2 regions of the Pseudomonas mucidolens genome follow, and region 2 is predicted to be linked to the other one. Evidence: riboswitches for the same ligand, from Rfam matches in the RefSeq annotation. Region 2 holds a riboswitch; the other holds the start of a gene.

Region 1 (6,632 bases), 1.3 Mb from region 2:
AGCCGGCGTACGCCAAGGCAAAGGTCGCCTGAAGTTTTTTTTGGCGAGTGATCAACAGCCGGGCAGGGCACCCAGACAACTGCTCGGCCAGGGCCAGGGCGGCACTTTCGGCGATGCCGTGGCAACCGGTGTGGGTAAACGCCAGCGCCGAACGGTGGCTTAGCCGGGTGTCGTAGACCGCCAATTGCTCGGCAGCGAAAAACTGCAACGGCAGCCGGAGAACATTGGCCAGTGCGAGCAACCCCGGCTCATCGCGTTTGTGCTCGATACTGGCGAGCGCGTTGATGCGCCGCGGATCGATTCCCTCGGCATCCAGGGCGGTGTGAAACAGAGCGAGCAGGGTGTCGACGTCACAACCGCGCTGGCAACCCAGGCCGACCACCAGGATCGGCGTGGTGCTGTCTGGCATCATGCCGCGTACTGAGTGTCGGGATTGCGGCGAAACAGCCAGGCGCTGATCAAGCCCAGGGCCAGCCAGAACGCAACGTTGGTCAGTTGCGAGGCGATCTTGAACTGCGTTTCCAGGGCTTCAGGCGCCAACATCGAGTGCATCAGCGGTTGTGGCGCGCCAATCACATGGGGCACCGCCAGAATCGCCACGCCCAGGATTTTCAGTAGCCAATGACGACCAAACGCGATCAGTGCGATACCCACGGCGGTGGAGGCAGCAGCGCCGATCCACCAGAGTTGCCGTTGCGCCAGATCCGCCGCGGCGGTGCCCGGCAATTCCGGTGGCAGGCCCAACGTCGGCGCCAGCACAAACGTGGCGTAACCGGCCAGTCCCCAGAGCAAACCCTGGGCCGTGCGAGTCGGTGCACGCAGGGTGTACAGGCCGGCAAGCAACAGTGCGAACCCCACCGCCACCACCAGATTACTGCCCGTGGTGAACAACACACGCTGCCAGCCGTCTTCCGGGGCCCAGGCTTCGGCGTCGTGGCTGTGGGCCGCGGTGCCTGCGGCGTGTTCGTGGACCTCGCTGGCGGCCGGGGCGCTTTCATAGGCTTCCGCCTGGATAATCAGCGGGGCAACCCACAGGCTTTGCAGCAAGGTCAGCAACAGTGCGGCCAGCAGACCGGTAAAACCGGCGGTTTGGGCGATTCGCTTGATCATGTCGACAGCTCTCAATGGCACGGGAAGGCGGCGCTGTGGCGCGTATCGTGGGCAGCGTTGTGGACGGCCTCGATGTGCGAGAACCCGGCGAAGTACACCAGGCACACACCGAGGATCGACGCCCCAATGGCTGCGGTCAGGCGCTGACTTAAGGTGGCGGTGCTGCTGGCGGTAGGCGAAGTGCTGCTGATGATCGACATGGCGCGTCCCTTTCGAGTGACAGGGTGAAACGAGCGCATGCAAACCCCGCGAGCCGGGCACGCAGGGTTCGGAACAGCGCCCGCCCACCGCGGGTTTGTTATTGAATGATCGGGCCGGTCTCCGGGCTTGCGAGGGGGGCTCTGGAAAGAGTCATCCCGAAAAGCGTCACCTTCCCATGCCGCTGGCACAGTGGATTTGACACTTCGCTCGCTTACCGTTGCGGGGGCAGCACCGGACTGGTCCTGAGCCTTGAAAAAAAGCTCAGGGTTTACCGGTTTCCCGTTTCACCCTGTGAAGGGCACCCGAAACAAGATGCGTAGGAGAGCATGGCCCGGGGATGGTAGTCAAATGGCCCGAGCCCCTGTAGCCTTGCAGCTTCGAGGTTCTTCGGCCGAGGTCGAAGCTAAGAAGGGAACGCGGTCAATGCCGCGGCTGCCCCCGCAACTGTAAAGGGTTTATCTGCCTGCCACGCCACTGCCGGAACCCGGCGGGAAGGCGCAGCCAGCGTCGCTCGAAAGAGCGGCAAGCCCCAAGCCAGGAGACCTGCCTCGCAACTGATTTTCCATTTCAACCGGGCGGGGTGATCCGGTGACGAATTTCGTTTCTGCGCGCCGCCGCAGGACCAGTCGTCCCGTATGCCCGCCCTAAAGGGCATTCGATGAAAACACTGGCCAAACTCCCCGTCACGATCGTTACCGGCTTCCTCGGATCAGGCAAAACCACCTTGCTGCGCCATATGCTGGACAACGCGCAAGGTCGTCGCATCGCGGTGATCGTCAACGAGTTCGGTGAACTGGGCATCGACGGTGAGATTCTCAAGCAGTGCGCCATCGGTTGCACCGAAGAAGAAGCCAATGGTCGGGTCTACGAACTGGCCAACGGCTGCCTGTGCTGCACCGTCCAGGAAGAGTTCTTTCCGGTGATGCGGGAGTTGGTGGCTCGTCGTGGCGACCTCGATCACATCCTTATCGAAACCTCGGGCCTGGCCCTGCCAAAACCTCTGGTCCAAGCCTTCCAGTGGCCGGAAATCCGCAGCGCCTGCACCGTTGACGCGGTGATCACCGTGGTCGACAGCCCGGCCGTGGCGGCCGGTACCTTCGCCGCGTTCCCGGATCAGGTCGATGCCCAGCGCAAGCTGGACCCGAACCTGGACCATGAGTCGCCGCTGCACGAATTGTTTGCCGACCAGTTGGCCAGTGCCGACCTGGTGATCCTCAACAAAACCGACTTGATCAGCCCTGAAGACCTGGCCCGCGTACGCCTGGAAGTGGCGCACGAACTGCCGCCGGCGGTGAAAGTCATCGAAGCCAGCAGCGGTCGCCTGCCGCTGGATGTGCTGATCGGCCTTGGTGCCGGTTCCGAAGCACATATCGACGCGCGCCATAGCCATCATGATCATCATCACGAAGGTGAAGACGATCATGAACATGATCACGATGCGTTCGACTCCATCTCCATTGACCTGCCGCAGGCCGACGAAGCGCTGCTGCTCGATGCCTTGACGCAACTGGTGGTGCAGCACGGAATCCTGCGCGTGAAAGGCTTCGCCGCGATTCCCGGCAAGCCGATGCGCCTGCTGATCCAGGGCGTCGGGACGCGTTTCGACAAGCATTTCGACCGCGCCTGGGGGGCTGATGAAGCCCGCACCACGCGGTTGGTGTTGATCGGCCAGACATTGGATGCGGCGGGTCTCGAAGCGCAGTTGCGCGCCGCCCTCAGCGTTTAAATCATGCACCTGCTCAGGACCCAGCCCGGCGGATTCGTTGCCGATGACAACATCGCCGACCTCGGACAGACCCCAGCCGAGTTGGTGATCCTGTGCAGTGGCGACTCCAGTCTGGCATTGCTGGCGGAGGCGGCGCGGCAGTTGCCCGAGGATTATCCGAGCCTGCGCCTGGCCAATCCGATGCAGGTGCAGAATCATGCGTCGGTCGATCTGTATGTCGACGAGGTGCTGCGCCATGCCAAGCTCATCCTGATTTCGCTGCATGGCGGCATTGGGTACTGGCGCTACGGCATTCAGCGTCTGGTGGAACTGGCGGAGCAGGGCGTACAACTGATTCTGGTGCCAGGCGATGACCGGCCCGACCCGGAACTCAGCAGCCTGAGCACCGTCGATGCCGAGACGCGCGATCGCTTGTGGCAGTTCCTGCGCCAAGGCGGTCTGGGCAATGCGTTGAATTTTTATGGCTGCCTGGCAGCCGGCCAATTGGGCCGCGCTTACCCCTGGTGCGAACCGCAGATCCTGCCGCGCACAGCGATTTATCATCCACGCCACGCCCATGCCGGGCTGAGCGATTGGCAGGCGGACTGGCAAGCCGAGCGTCCGGTGGCGGCGGTGTTGTTCTACCGCTCGCATTTGCAGGCGGCCAATACCGCCTTCATTGATGTGTTTTGCCAGCGCTTGCAGGCTTCGGGACTCAACCCGTTGCCGATGGCGGTGGCCAGTTTGAAGGAGCCCGGCTGCCTCGCGGTGGTTGAGGACCTGCTGGATGAAGTCCAGGCATCGGTGATTCTGAATACCACCGGTTTTGCCCAGTCCAGCCCTGAAGCGCCGCATCTACGGCCGTTTCGGCGCAATATACCGGTGATCCAGGCGATTTGTGCCCAGGACAATGAGCCGGGTTGGCGAGCCAGCGAGCAGGGCCTTGGTCCGCGTGACCTGGCGATGCACATTGCTTTGCCAGAGCTGGACGGTCGCATCATTAGCCGGCCCATCAGCTTCAAGGACCTTGCCTGGCGCAGCGAGCGCAGTCAGTCGGACGTGGTGTGCTATCGGGCTGTAGCGGAACGCATGGATTTTGTCGCTGAACTGGCGCGGCGTTGGGTTGACCTGGCACAGGTGCCAAACCCGCAAAAGCGCATCGCATTGATTCTCGCCAACTACCCGACCCGTGATGGCCGCATCGGCAATGGCGTGGGCCTGGACACCCCGGCCACCGCGTTGAATATTCTCCGTGCGCTGCAAGCCGAAGGGTATCCGCTGCCGCAGGTGTTACCGGACAGCGGCACGGCGTTGATTCAGCAACTGCTGGGTGGCGTGAGCAACGACCTCGACAGCCTGGACCTGCGCCCCTGCCATCAAAGTCTGGGGTTGGACGACTACGACGCCCTGTTCAATCAGATGCCCGAAGCCAATCGCGCCGCAGTGTTGGCGCGCTGGGGCACGCCGGAGCATGACCCGATGTTCCGTGACGGCCGCCTGATGATCGCCGGCGTGCGCTTTGGCCTGACCTTTGTCGGTATTCAGCCCGCCCGCGGCTATCAGGTGGACGCCAGCGCGGTGTATCACGACCCGGACCTGGTGCCACCCCACGCGTATCTGGCCTTCTACTTCTGGTTACGCCAGGCCTACGGCGCCCATGCGCTGATTCATGTGGGTAAGCACGGCAACCTGGAGTGGCTGCCGGGCAAGGGCGTTGGACTTTCCGAGCGTTGCTGGCCGGATGTGCTGCTCGGCCCGCTGCCCAATATCTATCCATTTATTGTCAATGACCCGGGCGAGGGCGCCCAGGCCAAGCGCCGCACCCAGGCAGTGATCATCGATCACCTGATGCCACCGCTGACCCGCGCTGAAACCTACGGGCCATTGCGTAATCTGGAGCTGTTGGCCGATGAGTATTACGAAGCGCAGTTGCTCGACCCACGACGTGCCAGGGAGCTGCAAAAAGACATTCTGCGACTGGTACGCGAGACGCGTATCGACCAGGAACTGATGCTCGATGCCGACCTCGACAGCGACGCCGACGCGGCGATCTGGCTGCCACGCCTGGACACTTACCTGTGCGACCTGAAGGAATCGCAGATCCGCGGCGGCCTGCACATCTTCGGCGAGTCCCCCGCAGGTCGGTTGCGTATCGACACCTTGCTGGCGCTGTCGCGCATTCCCCGTGGCGACGGCCGAGGCCCGCAAGCGAGTCTGCTGCGGGTCCTGGCCAAAGCCTTCGAACTGGACTTCGATCCACTGGATTGCGCCTTGGCCGAACCCTGGACCGGGCGCCGTCCCGAGGCGTTGCAGAAGATTGACTCACAGTTATGGCGCACGGCGGGCGACACCCGCGAGCGTCTGGAGTTGTACGCGACGAGCTTGATCGAACACAGCCTAGAAGGGGTGGTCGCGCAACTCGATGAGCCTGGCTGGCAAGACGTCAAGGCGGTGACGGACAGCGTGCGCAGTGTGCTCGCACCACGCCTGGACGCCTGTGGGCCGGCAGAAATACGCGGTTTGCTGGATGCTCTGGCCGGGCGTTTTGTACCGGCCGGCCCCAGTGGCGCGCCGAGCCGTGGGCGCCTGGATGTGCTACCCACCGGGCGCAATTTTTTCTCGGTGGACGTGCGCAATCTGCCGACCACCACCGCCTGGCGCCTTGGCTTTCAGTCGGCAAGCCTGATTCTGGAACGGCATCTGCAAGACCATGGCGATCACTTGCGCCAACTGGGCTTGTCGGTGTGGGGCACCGCCACCATGCGCACCGGCGGTGATGACATCGCCCAGGCCATGGCACTGATGGGCGTGCGTCCGGTATGGGCCACCGGCAGTCAACGGGTGGATGACTTCGAGATCCTGCCACTGAGCCTGCTCGACCGCCCGCGAGTTGATGTCACTTTGCGGGTGTCCGGCTTTTTCCGCGACGCGTTTGCCAACCTGATCCGCCTGTTCGATGCGGCGGTGCAAGCCGTGGCGGCGTTGGATGAACCGGATGACATGAACCCGCTGGCCGCCAAGGTGCGCAGCGAGCGTGAGGCTTTGTGCCGGTCCGGGCTGGATGAGGACACGGCAGCTAAACAGGCCGGCTGGCGGATCTTCGGAGCAAAACCCGGCGCCTATGGTGCAGGCGTGCAGGGCGCGATCGATGGGCGCTTGTGGCAAAGTCGTGCGGATTTGGCGCGGGTCTACTTGGACTGGGGCGCGTATGCCTATGGCGGCAGCGACGAAGGCAGCGCCGCGGGCGAGCCATTCGCCCGGCGCCTGAGCCAGATACAAGCGGTGCTGCAGAACCAGGACAATCGCGAGCACGACCTGCTCGACTCCAATGATTACTACCAATTCCAGGGCGGCATGCTCGCTGCCGTGGAAACCCTGAGCGGGACCCAGGCTGCCAGTTATCATGGCGATCATAGCCAGCCGGACCTGCCAAAAATTCGTACGTTAAAGGAAGAGCTGAACCGGGTGATTCGTTCGCGGGCAGCCAATCCCAAGTGGATTGAAGGGGTCAAGCGCCATGGCTATAAAGGTGCGTTCGAGATGGCCGCGACCGTGGACAATTTGTTTGCCTTCGATGCCACCACGGCGCTGATCGACGATCATCAATATGCATTGC
Region 2 (6,632 bases):
TTAACGCAAACCTTTGATTTTGCTTGTGGTCTGTTGCATTGTGCGCCCGGCACCACGGGTATAAACTTTGCAAACTTTTCACAGAGGCCACTAACGGTTCGATTCGAACTGTTCAGTCAGCATGAAACCGATTCAGTTGCCCCTAGGTGTGCGTCTGCGTGACGACGCTACCTTTATCAACTACTACCCAGGCGCCAATGCCGCTGCACTCGGCTATGTCGAGCGGCTTTGCGAAGCCGACGCCGGCTGGACCGAAAGCCTGATTTACCTCTGGGGCAAGGACGGCGTGGGGCGTACTCACTTGTTGCAGGCTGCTTGCCTGCGCTTTGAGCAGTTGGGGGAGTCGGCGGTGTACCTGCCGCTGGCAGAGTTGCTGGATCGCGGCATCGAAATCCTCGATCACCTTGAACAATACGAACTGGTTTGCCTGGATGACCTGCAAGCGGTCGCAGGGCGCGCGGATTGGGAAGAAGCGCTGTTCCACCTGTTCAATCGTCTGCGCGACAGCGGTCGACGATTGTTGATTGCCGCTTCCACCTCACCTCGCGAATTGCCGGTCAAACTGGCGGATCTCAAGTCGCGGCTGACCCTGGCGCTGATTTTCCAGATGCGTCCATTGTCCGATGAAGACAAGCTGCGCGCCCTGCAATTGCGTGCCTCGCGCCGCGGTCTGCACCTCACCGATGAAGTCGGTCACTTCATCCTCACACGCGGGACCCGCAGCATGAGTGCTTTGTTCGATTTGCTCGAACAGCTCGATCAAGCCTCGTTGCAAGCCCAGCGCAAACTGACGATTCCCTTTCTCAAAGAAACCCTGGGCTGGTGATGGCCCTTTGAAATCAAGGCTTTCCGCGAATGACTGGCGCCAATGAGCCTGCGCTGGGCTGTTACGGCCACGCAAAGACGTCTAAATGGGGTTTGAGGGCTTAGATGTCAGGCGGCAAACAAGAAGTCACATTGTTCACGATTGAATTTGCAAATCGATGTGATAGAAGGCATAGTCTCGTCTTCTTTACATACCCGCCACGGTCGTGCCCATGCTAAAGCGCTTCGCACCCCTCGTGCCTCTCGCACTCGTCAGCCTGTTGTTCGGTTGCGCCACCCACCCTCAACAAGTGGCTGAGCAGCAAAAACCGCAACAACAGCATCAGGCAAAGTTCGTCGCAGCGCAGTCTTCTACTGTTTATGAAGAAGAGCTGGCGACCGAGAAAGAACTCGCCGAATTCTCCGACAGCAAGCCTTATCAGCTTCCGCTCCTGGCAGACAGCATTCTTGAGCGCGGTATGTCCCTGATCGGAACCCGTTACCGTTTCGGCGGTAGCACTGAAGCTGGTTTTGATTGCAGCGGCTTCATTGGTTACCTGTTTCGTGAAGAGGCCGGCATGAACCTGCCGCGCTCCACGCGTGAAATGATCAACCTGGATGCACCGTTGGTCGCGCGAAACAACCTCAAGCCGGGTGATCTGCTTTTCTTCAGTACCAATGGTCGTGGTCGTGTCAGCCGCGCGGGCATCTACTTGGGCGATGACCAGTTCATCCACTCCAGCAGCCGCCGCAGCGGTGGTGTGCGGGTCGATAAACTGGGCTCCAGCTACTGGAGCAAGACTTTCATCGAGGCCAAGCGCGCCCTGGCGATGGCCCCCGGTGTCGTGACCGCCCGTAAGTAAAGTTAAAGTGATACTTGAAGTTTGACGTGTAACCGCTAGAATCCTGAGATATTGTTGCGAACCGACCCGCGCGAGCTTGCTTGCGCGGCCTGGTTTCAGCCTTCGGCAGCGAAAGCCGCATCCAGATCAGGATTGTTCTGCCCATGTCGAACTCGGCCCGCCTAATTCTTCTCGTTTGCGCCGCGTTGCTCAGCGCCTGCGCAAGTCGCCCGCAACCCGCGCCTGTGGCTGTCAAGCCCAAGCCGGTGTTCAACTACTCCACCCAGAACTTCTCGCCAGTTGCCGAGGACGTGCTGTTTCGCGCCTTGGGTTTGGTGGGAACGCCTTATCGCTGGGGCGGTAATACTCCAGACTCGGGTTTTGATTGCAGTGGCCTGATTGGGTTTGTCTACCGCGACGCCGCTGGCATTTCCCTGCCGCGCACCACCCGCGAACTGATCGTGATGCGCGCCAAAAACGTGAGTGAAGAGGCCCTGCAAACTGGCGACTTGCTGTTCTTCGCTACCAGCGGAGGTTCGCAGGTCAGTCACGCCGGGATCTATGTCGGCGAAGGTCGCTTTGTCCACGCTCCGCAAACGGGGGGGCACGGTCAAACTCGACACGCTGTCCAAGGCGTATTGGCAGAAAGCATACTTGGGTGCCAAGCGCGTCCTGCCGGCCGAGCACCTGGCGAGGAATCCTTGAGGGCAGCGGCAAGCTATAAGAGATCTTGCAGCTTATAGCTTCCACTGCCTCTCTCCTACTGCGTAGCTGAAACCCGCCACACCTTATTTCCCACGTCGTCTGCTACCAGCAAGGCCCCTTGTCGATCGATCACCACGCCTACCGGCCGACCCATGGCTTTCTCGTCGCTATTGAGGAAGCCGGTCAACACATCCACCGGTTGGCCTTTCGGCATGCCCCCTTCAAACGGTACGAAAATTACCTTATAGCCACTGTGGGGCTTGCGGTTCCATGAACCGTGCTGGCCGATAAACGCGCCGTTGCTGAACTGCGCCGGCAGCGTCGTGCCTTCGGCGAAGGTCAGGCCCAGCGAGGCCGTATGCGGCCCAACGGCATAATCCGGCACGATGGCCTTGGCCACCAGCTCCAGATCCTGCGGTTTCACGCGCACATCCACGTGCTGGCCGTAGTAGCTGAACGGCCAGCCATAAAAGCCGCCATCCTTGACTGACGTGATGTAGTCCGGCACGAGGTCACTGCCGATTTCGTCGCGCTCGTTGACCGCGGTCCACAGCTTGCCGCTTTGGGGTTCCCAGTCCATGCCGTTGGGGTTGCGCAGGCCGGATGCGAAAATCCGCTGCTTGCCGCTGGCTCGATCCACTTCCCAAATCGCCGCACGTCCCTGTTCGGCGTCCATGCCGTTTTCCCCGACGTTGCTGTTGGAACCGACGCTGACGTACAGCTTGCTGCCGTCCTTGCTGGCGATCACGTTTTTGGTCCAGTGATGATTCAGAGGGCCGCCCGGCAGATCGATGACTTTGGTTTGCGACGCGGTGATCGAGGTTTCGCCGGTCTGGTAGGGGAATCGCAGCAGCTTGTCCGAATCGGCGACATACAGATCGTTACCCACCAGGGTCATGCCGAACGGTGAGTTGAGGTTTTCCAGGAACACCGTGCGGGTTTCCGCCACGCCGTCATGATCGGCATCGCGCAGCAAGGTGATGCGGTTCGGGCTGGGTACTCCGGCACCGGCACGACCCATGACTTTTTCCATGACCCAGCCACGAATGCCTTGGGCATCATCCGGCTTGGGTGGTGCGTTGGTTTCCGCTACGAGCACGTCGCCATTGGGCAGCACGTAGAGCCAGCGCGGGTGATCCAGGCCTTCGGCAAACGCCGTCACCTGGGTGCCGGGCGCGGCTGTCGGCTTGACGCCGTCGGGCCAGCCCACGGCCGGGGCGATGTTCACGGTAGGCATCAGGGTCTTGTTCGGATCCGGCAGTTTGGGCGAAGGCCCGGTGCCATCGGACACTTGCAGGGTTGAACTTTCACCGCAGGCGGCAAGGGCGCCTGCGGCCATGACCAGTAGGGCGAGTCGAGTCTTATGCATGTTTTTCTCCTCAGTGCTTGTAATCATAGAGGAGCGGGCCGGCGCGATGGTTCAAGTACATGGCCGGCTTTAATTGACGCTCCACCCCCAACCCACTAACCTTCGCCGCTTGTTTCAGGTGCTCTGTGACGATCAAGTCGACAGAGTGAAACAGGGAAGCCGGTGAGTGAGCGCACTTGTACACAGTGCAGCCACAATCCCGGCGCTGCCCCCGCAACGGTAAATGAGTCAAGACGCTGCTTTTGCCACTGTATCGCTGTGATATGGGAAGGCGCACTGTCGGTCTGTTCTCCCCAGGGAGCGCGCCACTCATGAGTCCGGAGACCGGCCTGATCCATCCAACAGCATCACGGTGGGCGATGCTTGGCTTCACCTGTGTCTTTTCCTGCCTGCCGTTTTTTGTCCAGCCCCAACGGAGAGCTGCCATGTCTGAATCCCCTGATCGTGACGAACGCCACCTGGCGCGCATGCTGCGCAAAAAAGCGCTTATCGACGAGCGCATCGCCAATTCGCCAAATGAATGCGGGTTGCTGCTGGTGCTGACCGGCAATGGCAAAGGCAAGAGCAGTTCGGCCTTCGGCATGCTGGCTCGGGCCATGGGCCACGGCATGCAGTGCGGTGTGGTGCAGTTCATCAAGGGGCGCAACAGCACCGGTGAAGAGTTGTTCTTCCGCCGCTTCCCCGAGCAAGTGCGTTTCCACGTGATGGGCGAAGGCTTTACCTGGGAAACCCAGGATCGTCAGCGTGATATCGCCGCCGCCGAAGCGGCCTGGCAGGTCTCGCGAGAAATGTTGCAGGATCCCGGCATTGGCCTGGTGGTCCTGGATGAGCTGAATATTGCCCTCAAGCACGGCTATCTCGATCTGGATCAGGTTCTCAGTGACCTGCAAGCCCGTCCGCCGATGCAGCATGTGCTGGTCACCGGGCGTGGTGCCAGGCCGGAGCTGATTGAAATGGCCGACACCGTGACTGAAATGGGCATGCTCAAACATGCGTTCCAGGCCGGGATCAAGGCTCAGAAGGGCATCGAACTTTGAATCAGTCGCGACATTGCCCGGCGGTCCTGATCGCCGCACCGGCATCCGGCCAGGGCAAGACCACCGTCACTGCCGCGCTGGCCCGTTTGCACCGCAATCTGGGGCGCAATGTACGGGTGTTTAAATGCGGTCCGGACTTTCTCGACCCGATGATTCATGAGCGCGCCAGTGGCGCGCCGGTCTATCAATTGGACATGTGGATGGTGGGCGAGCAGGAAAGTCGACGTTTGTTGTGGGAAGCGGCGGCTGAGGCTGACCTGATCCTGATTGAGGGGGTCATGGGCCTGTTTGACGGTACGCCGTCCAGCGCCGACCTCGCGCGGCATTTTGGCGTGCCGGTGCTGGCCGTCATCGATGGGACCGCCATGGCGCAAACTTTTGGCGCCCTGGCGTTGGGGCTCGCGCGTTATCAGCCGGATCTGCCGTTTGCCGGTGTGCTGGCCAATCGCGTGGGCACCCTGCGCCACGCGCAACTGTTGGAAGGCAGCCTGACAGAAGGCTTGCGCTGGTACGGCGCGTTGTCCCGCGAGACGGGCATCGAACTGCCCAGTCGCCATCTGGGTCTGGTGCAAGCCAGTGAATTGAATGACTTGGACTTGCGCCTGGATGCGGCGGCCACCGCCTTGGGCAGCAGTTGCGAGGTAGCGCTGCCGCCACCGGTGAGGTTCGCCGCGCCCGCAGTGAGCACGGTCGAGCCGTTGCTGGCCGGGGTGCGGATTGGCGTGGCGCGTGACGAGGCGTTTGCCTTTACCTACGGCGCGAGTCTCGACTTGCTGCGCGCCATGGGCGCCGAGCTGTGTTTCTTCTCGCCCCTTCATGACCATGACCTGCCACAAGTCGACAGCCTTTACCTGCCCGGTGGCTATCCGGAACTGCATCACCAGGCGCTGTCGGAAAACACCTCGATGCTAGCGGCCATCCGCGCCCATCACGCCGCCGGCAAACCGCTATTGGCCGAGTGTGGCGGCATGCTCTATTTGCTCGATTCGCTGACCGATGTCGACGGCCAGCGCGCTGAACTGCTGGGTCTGCTTGCGGGCGATGCGGTGATGCAAAAGCGTCTGGCTGCCCTGGCCCTGCAAACGGTCGAGTTGCCGGAAGGCGTGCTGCGCGGTCACACCTATCATCACTCACTGACCAGCACTGAATGGCAGCCGATCGCACGAGGCTTGAGCCCCAATGGCGGGCGCGGCGCCGAGGCGGTGTATCGCGATGGGCGAATGACGGCCTCGTACGTGCACTTTTATTTCCCGTCTAACCCGCAGGCGGTTGCGGCGCTGTTCGCGCCTGCGCGTGGGGTTATCTGAGACCATGACCGACAATGCCTTCCCGCCGGCCGATCGCGAAGCTGTCTATCGTGCCATCGCCGAGCGCCGCGACATGCGCCACTTCAGCGGTGGCAGCGTGGCGCCTGAACTGTTGCAGCGTCTCATGCAGGCGGCCCATCAGGCCCCCAGTGTCGGGCTGATGCAGCCCTGGCGCTTTATCCGTATCAGCGACCGCACTCTGCGAGGCCGGATCCAGCAACTGGTGGAAGAAGAGCGGATCCGCACGGCTGAGGCGCTTGGCGAGCGTTCCGAGCAGTTCATGAAGCTCAAGGTCGAGGGCATTAACGATTGCGCCGAGGTGCTCGTGGCCGCGTTGATGGATGATCGCGAGCGACACATTTTCGGTCGCCGCACCTTGCCGGAAATGGACATGGCCTCGCTGTCCTGCGCGATCCAGAATCTGTGGCTGGCGTCTCGCGCCGAAGGACTGGGCATGGGTTGGGTGTCGCTGTTCGAACCCCAGGCCCTGGCCGACCTGCTGGGTTTACCGTCCGGTGCCAAGCCGCTGGCGGTGTTGTGCCTGGGCCCGGTGACGGAGTTTTACCCG

What was found. Region 2 has a riboswitch for cobalamin ahead of cobO (cob(I)yrinic acid a,c-diamide adenosyltransferase). Riboswitches for the same ligand answer to the same signal wherever they lie in the genome.
Region 1: linked by a shared signal. The riboswitch ahead of cobW (cobalamin biosynthesis protein CobW) and the one ahead of cobO (cob(I)yrinic acid a,c-diamide adenosyltransferase) in region 2 are both predicted to bind cobalamin.

The regions. Positions count from the first base shown of each region.
Region 1 is NZ_LT629802.1:1,982,006-1,988,637, forward strand. Features, by position in the region: gene BLU75_RS09365 (cobalamin biosynthesis protein) at 1-412, opposite strand, end outside; gene BLU75_RS09370 (CbtA family protein) at 409-1,110, opposite strand; gene BLU75_RS09375 (CbtB domain-containing protein) at 1,122-1,310, opposite strand; cobalamin riboswitch at 1,406-1,632, opposite strand; cobalamin riboswitch at 1,675-1,876, shown strand; gene cobW (cobalamin biosynthesis protein CobW) at 1,970-3,037, shown strand; gene cobN (cobaltochelatase subunit CobN) at 3,041-6,632, shown strand, end outside.
Region 2 is NZ_LT629802.1:706,106-712,737, forward strand. Features, by position in the region: gene hda (DnaA regulatory inactivator Hda) at 122-826, shown strand; gene BLU75_RS03515 (C40 family peptidase) at 1,038-1,667, shown strand; partial or broken gene BLU75_RS03520 (C40 family peptidase) at 1,811-2,351, shown strand; gene BLU75_RS03525 (PQQ-dependent sugar dehydrogenase) at 2,407-3,720, opposite strand; cobalamin riboswitch at 3,820-4,067, shown strand; gene cobO (cob(I)yrinic acid a,c-diamide adenosyltransferase) at 4,146-4,757, shown strand; gene BLU75_RS03535 (cobyrinate a,c-diamide synthase) at 4,754-6,064, shown strand; gene bluB (5,6-dimethylbenzimidazole synthase) at 6,069-6,632, shown strand, end outside.